One region of the Pantoea sp. NSTU24 genome, then DNA from elsewhere that is predicted to be linked to it. Evidence: predicted binding sites of a transcription regulator. Region 1 holds the regulator's gene; each other region holds the start of a gene.

The links. The regulator CRP, encoded in region 1, controls carbon source genes, mostly activating them, when cyclic AMP is high. The targets are predictions, from matches to a motif close to ATGTGANNNNNNTCACAT.
Region 2: ACLHDD_RS16855 (YjcB family protein) is a predicted target of CRP. The motif match lies at 1,452-1,469, and genes of this name have one in related genera.
Region 3: ACLHDD_RS17015 (nucleoside-specific channel-forming protein Tsx) is a predicted target of CRP. The motif match lies at 1,624-1,641, and genes of this name have one in related genera.
Region 4: azuC (stress response protein AzuC) is a predicted target of CRP. The motif match lies at 2,099-2,116, and genes of this name have one in related genera.

The regions. Positions count from the first base shown of each region.
Region 1 is NZ_JBKIWZ010000001.1:2,896,874-2,900,113, forward strand. Features, by position in the region: gene ACLHDD_RS13900 (OsmC family protein) at 44-448, opposite strand; gene crp (cAMP-activated global transcriptional regulator CRP) at 753-1,385, shown strand; gene ACLHDD_RS13910 (YccS/YhfK family putative transporter) at 1,443-3,240, shown strand, end outside.
Region 2 is NZ_JBKIWZ010000001.1:3,553,053-3,556,292, forward strand. Features, by position in the region: gene ACLHDD_RS16845 (oligosaccharide flippase family protein) at 1-52, shown strand, start outside; gene ACLHDD_RS16850 (ATP-grasp fold amidoligase family protein) at 61-1,011, shown strand; gene ACLHDD_RS16855 (YjcB family protein) at 1,066-1,347, opposite strand; gene soxS (superoxide response transcriptional regulator SoxS) at 1,590-2,015, opposite strand; gene soxR (redox-sensitive transcriptional activator SoxR) at 2,117-2,602, shown strand; gene ACLHDD_RS16870 (glutathione S-transferase family protein) at 2,642-3,240, shown strand, end outside.
Region 3 is NZ_JBKIWZ010000001.1:3,590,018-3,593,257, forward strand. Features, by position in the region: gene yjdN (VOC family metalloprotein YjdN) at 12-449, shown strand; gene ACLHDD_RS17015 (nucleoside-specific channel-forming protein Tsx) at 568-1,434, opposite strand; gene ACLHDD_RS17020 (sensor histidine kinase) at 1,710-3,065, opposite strand; gene ACLHDD_RS17025 (response regulator) at 3,062-3,240, opposite strand, start outside.
Region 4 is NZ_JBKIWZ010000001.1:3,063,035-3,066,274, forward strand. Features, by position in the region: gene ACLHDD_RS14640 (methyl-accepting chemotaxis protein) at 1-1,486, opposite strand, end outside; gene azuC (stress response protein AzuC) at 1,948-2,025, opposite strand; gene mntP (manganese efflux pump MntP) at 2,141-2,716, opposite strand; gene ACLHDD_RS14655 (DUF1158 domain-containing protein) at 3,032-3,240, shown strand, end outside.

The sequences.
Region 1 (3,240 bases):
GTCTTATAACGGACGGCCACTCACGTTAAAAAACCTGCGGCTATTATAACTCAATGACTTCGTAGCTGTGCGTCATTGTCACGCCTTTACCCAGCATGATGGCGACCGAGCAATATTTTTCCGCCGAAAGATCCACCGCGCGTGAGACCGCTTTATCCTGGAGCGATTTGCCACTAACGATAAAATGCAGGTTGATGTGCGTAAAGATTCGCGGTGCCTCTTCACGACGTTCTGAGGTCAATTTTACTTCGCAATCAGCCACATCGTTGCGGCCTTTTTGCAGAATTGAGACTACGTCGATCGCGCTGCACCCACCCGCCGCCATCAGCACCATCTCCATTGGACTGGGCGCTTTATCCCCCGAATTGCCATCCATCAGGATCTGATGGCCGGATGAGGATTCTCCAAGGAATGTCAGTCCTTCTACCCATTTCACTCTTGCCTGCATGATTTTTACTCCGGAATACGCTGTTTTGTCGCCAGAGTACGCTTTCCCCTGGTAAACAGCAATCCGGAGAAATCCGCCTGTAGCTGAAGCGAGACAACAGAAGACAGTCGGCTAAAGCTGTGCTACAAACAGTGCTGAAAATAGTTTTCGTCACCCGATGACGAAGCCGGGAAGAATGATGCGCACTGCGCCTGATGCGGCCCGAATAATTTCCTGAAAGGGAAAACGCTTGAAGCTTTCACCGCCTGACAGGGAAAACTGCCCCCTGTATTTTGGGCACGATTACAACAGAGGATAATAGCGAATGGTTCTCGGCAAACCGCAAACAGACCCTACACTCGAATGGTTCCTGTCCCATTGCCATATTCACAAGTATCCATCCAAAAGTACGCTGATTCATCAAGGTGAAAAAGCAGAAACGCTTTACTACATCGTGAAAGGTTCCGTCGCGGTTCTGATTAAAGATGAAGAAGGCAAAGAGATGATTCTTTCCTACCTGAATCAGGGTGATTTTATTGGTGAGCTTGGCCTGTTCGAAGAAGGCCAGGAGCGCAGCGCCTGGGTACGTGCGAAAAGTGCGTGTGAAGTGGCAGAGATTTCCTACAAGAAATTCCGTCAGCTGATTCAGGTTAACCCTGACATCCTGATGCGACTCTCGTCGCAGATGGCGCGTCGCCTGCAGGTCACGTCCGAAAAAGTGGGTAATCTCGCTTTCCTCGACGTCACCGGACGCATTGCACAGACCCTGCTCAACCTGGCGAAACAGCCAGATGCCATGACGCATCCCGACGGCATGCAAATTAAAATTACGCGTCAGGAAATTGGCCAGATTGTTGGTTGTTCACGTGAAACCGTGGGCCGTATTCTGAAGATGCTGGAAGATCAGAATCTGATCTCTGCACACGGCAAAACCATCGTCGTTTACGGCACCCGCTAATTCCTGTCACCCACGGCGTGATGGCAACATCACGCCGTTATTGTTTGTGCTGAGCCGATGTGGCGTCGAATAATTTACCATCCTGAAGTGAACTACGCCTTGCGGCAGACGCTGGTGCTCTGCCTGCCGGTCGCGCTGGGCTGGCTGACTGGCGACCTGCAAAAAGGCCTGCTCTTCTCGCTGGTGCCTGCCTGCTGCAACATCGCTGGTCTGGATACACCGCATAAACGCTTCTTCAAACGCCTGATCGTGGGTGGCAGCCTGTTTGCCCTCGGTAGCTTCCTGATCCAGTGGCTCACTCTGCAGACGGTGCCGCTGCCGCTGATCCTGTTGATCATGCCCCTGCTGCTCGGCGTAACCGGCGAGATCAGCCCGCTGCATGGTCGTCTGCTGCCCGGCACCCTTATCGCCGCTATCTTTACCCTGAGCCTGGTCGGTCGCATGCCGATCTATGTTCCGCCGCTGCTCTATATTGGCGGTACGCTCTGGTACGGGCTGTTTAACTGGTTCTGGTTCTGGCTGTGGAAAGAGCAGCCGATGCGCGAGAGCCTGAGTCTGATCTACCGCGAGCTGGCTAACTACTGCGACGCCAAATATACCCTGCTGACGCAGCTGACCGACCCGGAAAAGGCCCTGCCGCCGTTGCTGGCTCGCCAGCAGAAGGTGGTCGATCTGATCAACACCTGTTATCAGCAGATGCACATGCTGTCGGCCAGCCGCGACCACAGCCACAAGCGGCTGACGCGCGCCTTTCAGGTGGCGCTGGATCTGCAGGAGCATATCTCGGTCAGCCTGCATCGGCCGGAAGAGGTGCAGAAGCTGGTCGAGCAGAGCCATGCCGAAGCGGTGATCCGCTGGAATGCCAAAACCATCTCGGCCCGGCTGTGGGTGCTGGCGGATAATATTCTTTACCACCGCCTGCCCGAACGTTTTGCAATGGACAAACAGCTCGGCGCGCTGGAGAAAATCGCGCATCAGCATCCCAACAATCCGGTGGGGCATTTCTGCCTGTATCACTTCAACCGGATTGCCCGGGTCCTGCGAACGCAGAAACCGCTTTATCAGCGCGACCTGATGGCCGATCGCCAGCGCCGCCTGCCGCTGCTGCCCGCCCTGCGCAGCTACCTCTCGCTGCGCTCCTCGTCACTGCGCACCGCCGCTCGCTTTGCAGTCATGCTGATGCTGGGCAGCGCGCTGGCGCTGTTCTTCAACATTCCCAAGCCCTACTGGATCCTGATGACCATTATGTTCGTCAGCCAGAACGGCTACAGTGCCACCCGTGTCCGCATCCAGCACCGGGCGCTGGGCACCTTTGCCGGGCTGGTGATTGCGGCCGCCACGCTGCGTCTGGCGGTGCCGGAGTCGCTGGTGCTGCTGATCATGCTGGCGATCACCTTTATCAGCTACCGCTTTACCCGCCAGTTTTATGGCTGGTCGATGATCGGCTTCACGGTGACCGCCGTGTACTCGCTGCAGCTGCTGTCGCTGAACGGCGCACAGTTTCTGCTGCCGCGACTGATGGATACGCTGATGGGCTGCCTGATCGCTTTTGGCGGAATGCTCTGGCTCTGGCCGCAGTGGCAGAGCGGCTTGCTGCGACAGAACGCGCATGATGCGCTGGAAACCTATCAGGATGCACTCCGGCTGTTGCTGGGCAATGAGCAATCACCGGACAAGCTGGCTTACCAGCGTGTGCAGGTGAATCAGGCACACAATGCGCTGTTCAATTCCCTTAATCAGGCAATGCAGGAGCCGGCGTTCAACGCTCAGTATCTGAAAGATATGCGGCTGTGGGTGACGCACAGCCAGTTTATTGTCGAGCATATTAATGCGATGACGATTCTGGCGCGCGAAC
Region 2 (3,240 bases), 660 kb from region 1:
CGTCATTCAAAAGATTCAGGTTTCCTCACTCAACTACAAAACCTACAAATGAGGTCAGATATGCTCAAGTTGAAAGAAGAACTCAGAAGAAGTGTGCAGTACTTTATCAAGAAGATGCCCTGGGCTTATCAGGACCGCATCTATTACTTCCACAAGTTCAGAAAGCTGCCCAATCTGCGTCAGCCAAAAGTGTTCAATGAGAAGGTTCTGTACCGTAAGTTTATCTTCGGCGATTACCAGAACTATGGCCGCCTGTCAGATAAATACTCGGTGCGTGAATTCATCGCTGAAAAAATCGGTAATGAATACCTGATTCCGCTGGTTCATGAAACCACTGACCCGACCACACTGAACAGCTTACCCTGCTGGAAAGGCACGGTGATCAAGCCGAACCACGCCTCCAACATGGTGGAGATTTTGCTGGAAGAGCCGGATGCCCTGCGCAAGCAGCAGATCATTCATGACTGTTATCGCTGGCTGAAGACCGACTTCGCCAACGAAGCGCGTGAGATCCACTATCGCTACATCAAGCCACGCATTCTGGTGGAGAAGTACATTGGTGATGGCAAAAGCGCGCCAATTGATTACAAGTTTCACATGTTCAACAAGCGTGATGGCAAGTTCGAATATGTGCTGCAGGTGATCTACAACCGCTGCCAGCCGCTGCTGTCGATGAATTTCTATGTGAACAACCTCAGCGAGGCGTATCACAAGATTCGTGATACCGGTCTGGATGTCTCGCCGATCATGCCTTCGCTGGAGCAGGCGCTGGAGCTGAGCAAGAAACTGGCCAGCGATTTCGACTATGTGCGTGTGGACTGGTATATCCACGACGAACAGATCTACTTTGGCGAACTGACCTTCACTCCAGGTGCAGGACTGGTGACCGGATTAGATCGCGGTTTAAATCAGATGATGGGAGATATGTGGATTCAGGACCGTCGCGGAACGCAGAGGCCGGGCGTGACAGTGCAGGATGTGAATATCCCTGCCATGTTGAAGAAAATTTAAGCACACACAGCAATATAAAAAACCCCGCTTCGCGGGGTTTTTTATGCGCAGAAATCAGGGCATCGGCCAGTCAGCTGGCGCCTGACTCATTGCCTCAATAAAGGCATGCTTTGAGATGGCCAGGAAGTTATGCACATTGTCCATGCTCAGCGTAATGCCCATCAGTCCGGTCACAAACCAGCAGGTCATGCCTAAACCAATCCCGCCACACATAAAGGCCATCACATGACGGCTGTCCTGACGGAGTTTAGTTTTCAGTGTGCTGGCAAAAAACATCATGACTGCGCTCAGCAACTCCCAACGCATAACAAGAAAACTGGCGGTTAACGTAGCCATCGGCCGGACCTCAATATCAGTAAGTATCCCTGACAATCTGCGGACATCACCGGCGGCGGAAAAGCGTGTCAGGAAGACTTTTGCGCCGTCAAACCAGGTTCAAAGTGTGACTTGGATCACATTATATCACCCGATTTTAAATTTTGAACAAAATTTGACTCATTGCGCGGGCAGGAAATGTACAGAGGCGGAGCAAATAGCGGGAAATCAGAGGGATGCGCCCGGGCAGGCGCATCCGGAAATCAGCGGACCGGGCAGCACTCGCCTGTGGTGCGCTGCGTAAAACTGTTCAGCGTGTCGTTGCAGCCAAAGCTCAGCAGGCGAGGACGCTGAAGGGACTGACGACGCATGGTGTGACGGTAAGCCGTCGGCGTCTGCGAAAACTGACGGCGAAACACCCGGGAGAAAGTCTGCTGCGAGTCATAACCATATTGCATTGCGATATCAAAAACCGGGCGCTGCGTCTGCGACAGGGCTTCTGCGGCCAGCGTCAGGCGACGTTCACGAATATAGCCACCCAGCGTCTGTTTCGTTACGGAACGGAACATACGCTGCAGGTGCCATTTCGAATAACCTGACTTCGCAGCTACTTCGTCGATCGACAGGCTCTTATCGAGGTTCTGATCAATCCAGTGCGTCAGGGAATGAATGATCTCTTCTTGCATGATGGCCTCATCCTTCTGGTGTGTAATAAAGCGGTAACAGCAGTTTAGTCGGTGTAATGGAAAAGAAGTATAATTCCTCAAGTTAACTTGAGGTAAAGGCTGAGATGAAAAAAGAACGCAACTATCCAAAACCGGTTTTAACACCGGGCGAAGTGGCGCGTCGCAGCGGCGTCGCGGTTTCCGCGCTGCACTTTTATGAATCGAAAGGATTAATCTTCAGCACCCGTAACAGCGGCAATCAGCGGCGATACAGCCGTGACGTCCTGCGCCGCGTTGCGATTATCAAAATTGCGCAGCGCATCGGTATCCCGCTGGCGACGGTCAGCGAGAGTCTGGATCACATCCCGGCGAACAAACGCATGTCGACGCCGGAGTGGGATGCGCTGACGCAGCACTGGCGTGAAGAGCTGGACAAGCGGATTGAAACCCTGACCCGACTGCGCAATGACCTGGATGGCTGCATCGGCTGCGGCTGTCTGTCGATGCGCGACTGTCCGCTGCGCAATCCGGGTGACCGGCTGGGCCAGCAGGGTTCCGGTGCGGTACTGCTCGATCCTGAACAGGATGACAGACAGCCGGAAAGTGAGTGACGTCTATACTCAGGGAAGGTCAATACACAGGGAATCACGATGATCACCGTTCACCATCTTGAGAAATCGCGCTCGCATCGGGTGCTGTGGCTGCTGGAAGAGCTCGAAGTGCCTTATCAGATCAAACGCTATCAGCGTGAGCCAACCATGCTGGCCCCGGCGGCGCTGAAAAAAGTGCATCCGCTGGGAAAATCGCCGGTCATTACCGATGGCAACCAGGTGGTCGCCGAGTCCGGGGCCATTCTCGAATACCTCGAAGAGAAATATGACCAGGCGTTCCGTCTGAAAGCGAATGATGAGGCGTCGCGGTTGCAATGCCGTTACTGGCTGCACTATGCCGAAGGGTCACTGATGCCACTGCTGGTGATGAAACTGATCTTCGGGCAGATGGGAAAAAAGCCGGTGCCCTGGCTGCTGCGGCCGGTAGGCGCGGCTTTTGGCAAAGGGGTGCAGAAGGCGTTTCTGGATAAACAGCTTAAGCCGCACATGGCAATGATTGAACAGCATCTGGCGACGCAGCCCTGGTTTGCCGGCCCGCATCTTACGATTGCGGATATTCAGATGAGCTTTCCGCTCCTGGCACTGGCGCAGCGCGCCGGACTCGATCAGATGCCCGCCACGCAAAAGTGGCTGGATAC
Region 3 (3,240 bases), 690 kb from region 1:
TAGAGGTGAAGATGCAAGTCAGTCCTTATCTGTTTCTCTATGGCCGTTGTGAAGAGGCTATCGACTTTTACCTGCAGGCAACCGGGGGCGAGCTGCTCGGCAAAATGACGTTCGGCGATATGCCGGATCAGGGTGAGCAGGTTGGTGACCAGTCTGCCGCGCCGCAGCCGCCAGAAAAGATCATGCATGCGCAGCTGCGCATTGGTGATGGCGAACTGATGCTGAGCGATGGCGATACCGCGAAGCCGCCAGCGTCTGAGCATGCCGGTTATGCGGTCAGCCTTTCCACCAATGATGTCGAAGAGGGTAAAGCCTGGTTTGAAAAACTGTCAGCAGGCGGCAAGGTGACGACGCCGTGGCAGGAGACCTTCTGGTCAAATGGCTTTGCGATGTTTATCGATAAATTCAACATTCCATGGCGTATCAACGTTGAGAAGTCGCAGGAGTGATTGCCGTGAACGGGTCGTGCTTAACTGCAAGGTCTGTAAACAGATGCGCTGGCCAGGAAGGTTGATTTCCTGCCAGCGCGGCAGCACAACAGGCGGCACGCTGCGCCGCCTGTTGTTATCAGAAGTTATAACCCGCCACCAGGTAGTAACCCCAGCCGGTTGATTTCAACTCAAATGGTCCTGTGCCGAAGTTCACGTCCTCACCATCTGCCCACTGGCCGCCGTTGTGGAAATAACGTGCCACCGCAGAGATATGCCAGTGATCGTAACCCAGTGACAGAATGTGGCTGGAGGCGATGGAGTTGCTGGTGCGTGATGGGCCGGCTTTATCGCGGAGATCGGAACCCCAGTCGAAGTTGGTGAAGCCGACATAGCCCAGATTACCGCCCCAGAGCGTGGTGATGGGCACGAAGTATTTCACCTTGAAGCGATAGCCATCCCAGCTGTTTTCGTTCGCCGCACCGTAGTTTTCCCACTGGTATTTCGCATAAACGTTCAGCGACAGCCCGACATCGCTATGCGTATCGATATCGGTGCCCAGACCCATATACCAGGTATTCTGGCGATTGCCGCTGTTACGGCCCATGTCGTAGATGTAGTTGTTCGCGAAGTACCACTCTTTGAACGGACCAAAGGCCAGGCTGGTGCCGGTCAGCTTATCGATGGAAAAGCGCGGCTCAATTTCCATGAACATCGGTGAACCGTGATCGAACACGCCGTTAGCGTTGCTGTTGCCCACGCCAAAGAAGTTAGGCACGTCGAGGTAGCCGTAAAAATCGAACCACTCTTTCTTCGCAAACGCTTCATATTCCAGATAAACGTCGTTATTGAACTGCGGTCCGAAGCGGGTGTGGTAACTGCCTACCACGTTAACGCTCTGATGCCACCAGTCTGAAACATACTGCGGATCGCTTTCTGCGGCCTGCGCAGCACCGGTCAGTGAACATGCCAGCGCGGCACCTGCTATCAACGTTTTATATTTCATTATCATCAGCCACATGCTTTTGACCGCCACCCAGCAGAGGCAGTCAGAGAGATATCGGTCCCCTGGAGGGGAATAAGAGGTTCAGCAAAAACAGCCGTTTTCAGCCCGCGTAGCGTGCCTGTAACAGTCCGATAGAAAATAGATTTTGCTCACGTTTGTCAAAAAGTGTTGCATTACAATTCAGCGAAATTGTGATTTGCTTCACAATAATGACCAGGATCGAACGGAACCAGGCAACCGTTTACGTTGTCTGGTTCGTGATCAAACGGGCGGGATCAGGGAAGAGTGACGCGAACCTGCAAACCACAAACGGAACCCTGTGGCGTCAGGCAGTTGGAAAGGGCGACCTGCATCTGATATTTCTGTGCGACGTTGCGCACGATCGATAATCCGAGGCCGCTGCCCTGCGCTTTGGCGTCGGGCGAACGGGTAAAACGATCGAATGCGCGGTCAATGAAAGCGTCCGGCATGCCCGTGCCGTTATCAACAATATCGACCACTGTCCTGCCCGCAACCCGATGCAGCAGAACATCTACCAGGCTGCCTTCCGGCGTGTGCAGCATGGCGTTGCCAATCAGGTTGTCGAACAGGCTACGCAGTTCAGAGCGGCTGGCCTGCAGGCGGTACTGCGTGGTGCCGTTAAAGCCGATATCGATGCCGCGTTTATCTGCCACCACCATCAGCTGCTCGATGCTCTCCTTCAGCAGATCTTCCAGTTCAATATGCTCAACGCTGGCGACCACACTCTGGTCATCCTGGCGCGAGACGTTGAGCAACTGTGTAACCAGATGACGGGTGCGCGTGACGCCCGCTTCCAGCTGGCTGAACTGCCGGCTCGCCTCACCGGGCTGAATATGCTGGCGCAGGTTTTCCAGCTGTAGCGTTACGGCGGTCACGGGTGTACGCAGCTCATGGGCGGCATCCTCCAGGAACTGACGCTGGGATGACCAGGCCTCACGCAGCTTGCTCAGCAGCGAGTTATAAGCCGCCACCAGCGGCAGGATCTCATCCGGTAACCCTTCCGGTGAGACGATATGCGGATGATGGGTTTCCTGCGCCGCAATCTGCCGCGACGCGACCTGCAGATCCCGCGTGATCTTCCGGACCACCAGCCAGATCACCAGCAGCGAAAGCGGCATCATCAGGATCATCGGGACGATCGCCGACAGCGCCCGCTTGACCATTGAGGCTTTCATATAGCTGAGATTGTGCATGACCTGAATGGTCTTAATTTCACTGCCAGGCATGCCCGGCCGGGTATAAATACGCCATTCGCAGTCGCCGCAGTGTCCCACATAGACATCACGATAGCCGCGCTGGTTTTGCAGCGGCGCCGCCAGTTCCGGCCATGAGCTGGCCCGCAGCTGGTCCTTTTCGTCCCATAGCTGCACCACGAAGGCGCTTTTCGCCTTATCCGGCGCGATAAGCATTGGCATCAGGGCGGGCATCTGTTTATTGGTGGACCAGGCATCGGCGATTTTCGCCAGCTGATCGTCCTTCATGGTGCCGACCATGTCGCCGTAGCAGCTGAAGAAATACCATGTCACGCCGCCAATCATCAGCAGATGAATAATCAGCAGCGTAGAGAGTAATTTATTGCGTAATGAGCGCATAAACGTGAAGGGTTTCATATTGCCGGCACCCGCCAGCCCAGCCCACGCACGTTACGAATTACATCGTTGTCGAGCTTGCGCCGCATGCCGTGGATCAGCACATCCACGGCGTTGCTGCTGACCTCATCGCCCCAGCCGTAGATACGGTTTTCCAGCTGCTCTCGCGACAGAATCGCGCCAGGCCGTTCCAGCA
Region 4 (3,240 bases), 170 kb from region 1:
GAGAGCGTGAGGCCGCAGAGGCCTCTTCAACGAGTGCAGCATTCTGCTGCGTCACATCGTCCATCTGATTGACTGCCTGATGCACCTGCCCTATCCCCTGAGACTGCTCACTGGCCGCCACGGATATCTCATCCACAAGATCGGTAACCTGGCGCACGGCATCGTTCATTCTTGATATGTTTTCCCCTACGCCTTCTGCCTGAGCGGAGCCGGCTTCAACGAAGCCCATTGATGATTCAATCAGCTCCTTGATTTCGCGTGCCGAAGATGATGATCGCTGTGCAAGATTGCGGACTTCACCAGCCACGACGGCAAAACCCCGGCCCTGCTCTCCGGCACGGGCCGCTTCGACCGCAGCGTTCAGGGCCAGGATATTGGTCTGAAAAGCAATTCCTTCAATCAGTGCGATAATGTCAGTGATTTTCGCTGAGCTTCCTCTGATATCGCCCATTGTAGACAGCAATGTGCGAACGCGACCGGCACTGTCTTCTGAGATTTCATGTGCATTCTTCGCCAGCTGGCTGGCCAGGCGGGTATTTTCAGCGGTCTGGCGAACCGTCTCGCTCAGCTCAGACATGCTTGCAGCAGTCTGCTCCAGAGAGGCAGCCTGTTCCTCGGTGCGCGATGAGAGGTCTTCGTTACCCGCGGATATCTGTGCTGACGCAGAGCTGACGGACTGGGCTGACGCTTCAACTTTTGACAGTGATAAGGAGACATTTTCAACCAGATGATTAAATGCCCGGGCTGTCATGCCGATTTCATCCTGGCGAGACGCGTCAACCCGGAGTGTCAGATCAAGCTTTTCGCTGGCACTCTCCATCGTTTCACGCATACCGTTAAGCTGACGCCGGATGCCAAAGATAGTCCTGAGTGCAAAGAAAGCCAGCGTGATGATAGCCAGTGCTGAACCGCCGATCAGACTCCATACTGTCGTTTTATAGGTTCTGTCATTTTCTTTACGCAGACTGTTGCTGATATCTACATTGAATTTCAGTTGCTTCTGATAATCCGCAATTAACTGACGCGCAGCTTCACCAATGCCATCACTCCCCTGAAGTGCGCCCAGCGCTACGGCATCATTCTGAGCCCGTGAGCCAGCCAGGAATGCCGGAAGCGTGGATTCAATCCGCTTCAGCGTAGTGAACGCGGACTCCGCCATCTGGCGATCCTTTTCATTAGAAACGTCGTGTTTCAGGTAATACTCGTTCAGAGAAGTAATGTTTCGGATGGTCGTGTTAATTTGCTTCTCAACGTCAGCCTGGCGCCGCGGCTCTGTTGCGCTCTGATGGCGATAAAGCCAGATAATAAGTGAGTTACTTCCGTCGACCATTTTGCCGATGTCCAGCAATGAGGGAACGGTATTCTCCTGAACGTACTGAAAGCGGGACTGGAATCCTCCGGTAACGACGACTGCCACGATGACCATCGTGACCAGTGCTGCCGAAAGGAGCGAAAAGGTGAGCAGTAATCGCTGTGTAATCGTCATCTTTATTTCCTGCCGTTATAAGTCATTGATCTAATGACAAGGTTTCTATAAACCAGACTTCCAGCTTATTTATCGGCAAAAAATAAAAATTAATTACGCAAAAAGAAGACTCTCAGTTTAGCGCAATGCTAATGTCCGAAAAATGATGAATTTTTCATTTCTTTTAAGGCAAATTTCCTGAAACGCTGCCCGCTAGCGGGTAAAGAAAGAGAAAGCCATCTCGCTGCCAGCGCAGTAGTCAGCATTTAATAAAGTACGGTCACCTATAAAACCAACAGCAAGGGTCTGTTGTAACGTTTTATCCTCTTAAAGTGCGAGATGACCGAAAGCGGATAACATGAGGAGTGACAGCAGATTCGTCGCACCAGACGCGCGAGATTACATCAGAGGGAGCAAAAGCGGAAAGTGATAATCACTGGTCTGTCCCTGACCGCGATTATCGAGGGTTTTCTGCGGAGTGTTTAATTCATGGCACCCGGCGGTACGTGTCTGAACGTCTCAACATAAGCGCGGAACACGTATTTGAAAATGCGTTTCATGCAGCACCTGGTTCAAATTTAGTTGAAGATATACTGGAAAAGTATAGCTGCTGAACGTTTTAACAGCAAATAAATTTGAACCAGATCACAAAATTGCCGATTCTGGTCGGCTGCCCTAAGCTATATAACCGAGGTGCTCTAACAGGATGGTAGAGCCAATCGCAATCAGCACCACACCACCCAACACTTCCGCCCATTTGCCCAGAACCGGACCAATGAAGCGTCCGACCAGCACCCCGGTCGTTGCCATCACGGTGGTCGCGGCGCCGATAGTCAGTGCGGTGGTCACGATATTCACCTGTAAGAACGCCAGGCCGACGCCGACGGCGAGGGCATCCAGGCTGGTCGCCACGGCGGTAGTCGCCAGCACCATAAAGCCATGGCTCTGCGGCGCTTCACAGGGCTCTGCAACGGCGGTCTGACGCAAGCCTTCCATCATCATGCGGCCACCCAGAAACGCCAGCAGACTAAACGCTACCCAGTGATCCCACGCCATAATGTAGCGGCTGGCGGCCAGCCCAAGAGCCCAGCCAATCAACGGGGTCAGCGCTTCAATAGAGCCAAAAATCAGACCGGTTCGCAGTGCTTCCTTAAAACCGGGACGATGCAGGGTCGCGCCTTTGCCCAGAGCAGCAGCAAACGCGTCCATCGACATGCCAAGCGCAAGAATCAGAGTAGCAATAAAAGTCATGATTTATTCACCTGGGGCAAAAAAGCGGCAATTCACGCTGAATTCACCACACAAAGTGTTCAGTTATAAAAAAGTGGGCGCAGTCTACCATGCAAACCGGAAGATAAAAAGACAGTAAAATCATGGATTTAAGTATAGCAAAGGCTATAACTCTTATCATTCGCTATATATGGCGCTAAGTTGATGGCAGTAAAGCCTTTTCTGGTCCTTTCGCTGCCGGTTCTGACCCCTGTGTGCCCTGATCCGCTACGCCGCCATTGAACCGTGCGGCCAATTGCCGGAAAATGCCGGGCTGATAAACAGGGGAAACCGGTTATGAATAACCCTTTTGAAACGTTGATCGTGCCAGGTGGCATTTTGCTACTGGGCTTTCTTTCAGCATTGCTGCTGCCTGCACCCGCTTTCAGCCTGGCGGTGGCACAGCATCTGTTGCAGATATTTCATCTGCAGGATCTGAATCAGCTCTACACGGTGGTGTTTTGCGTCTGGTTTTTGGTACTTGGCGCACTGGAATTTTTTGTGAT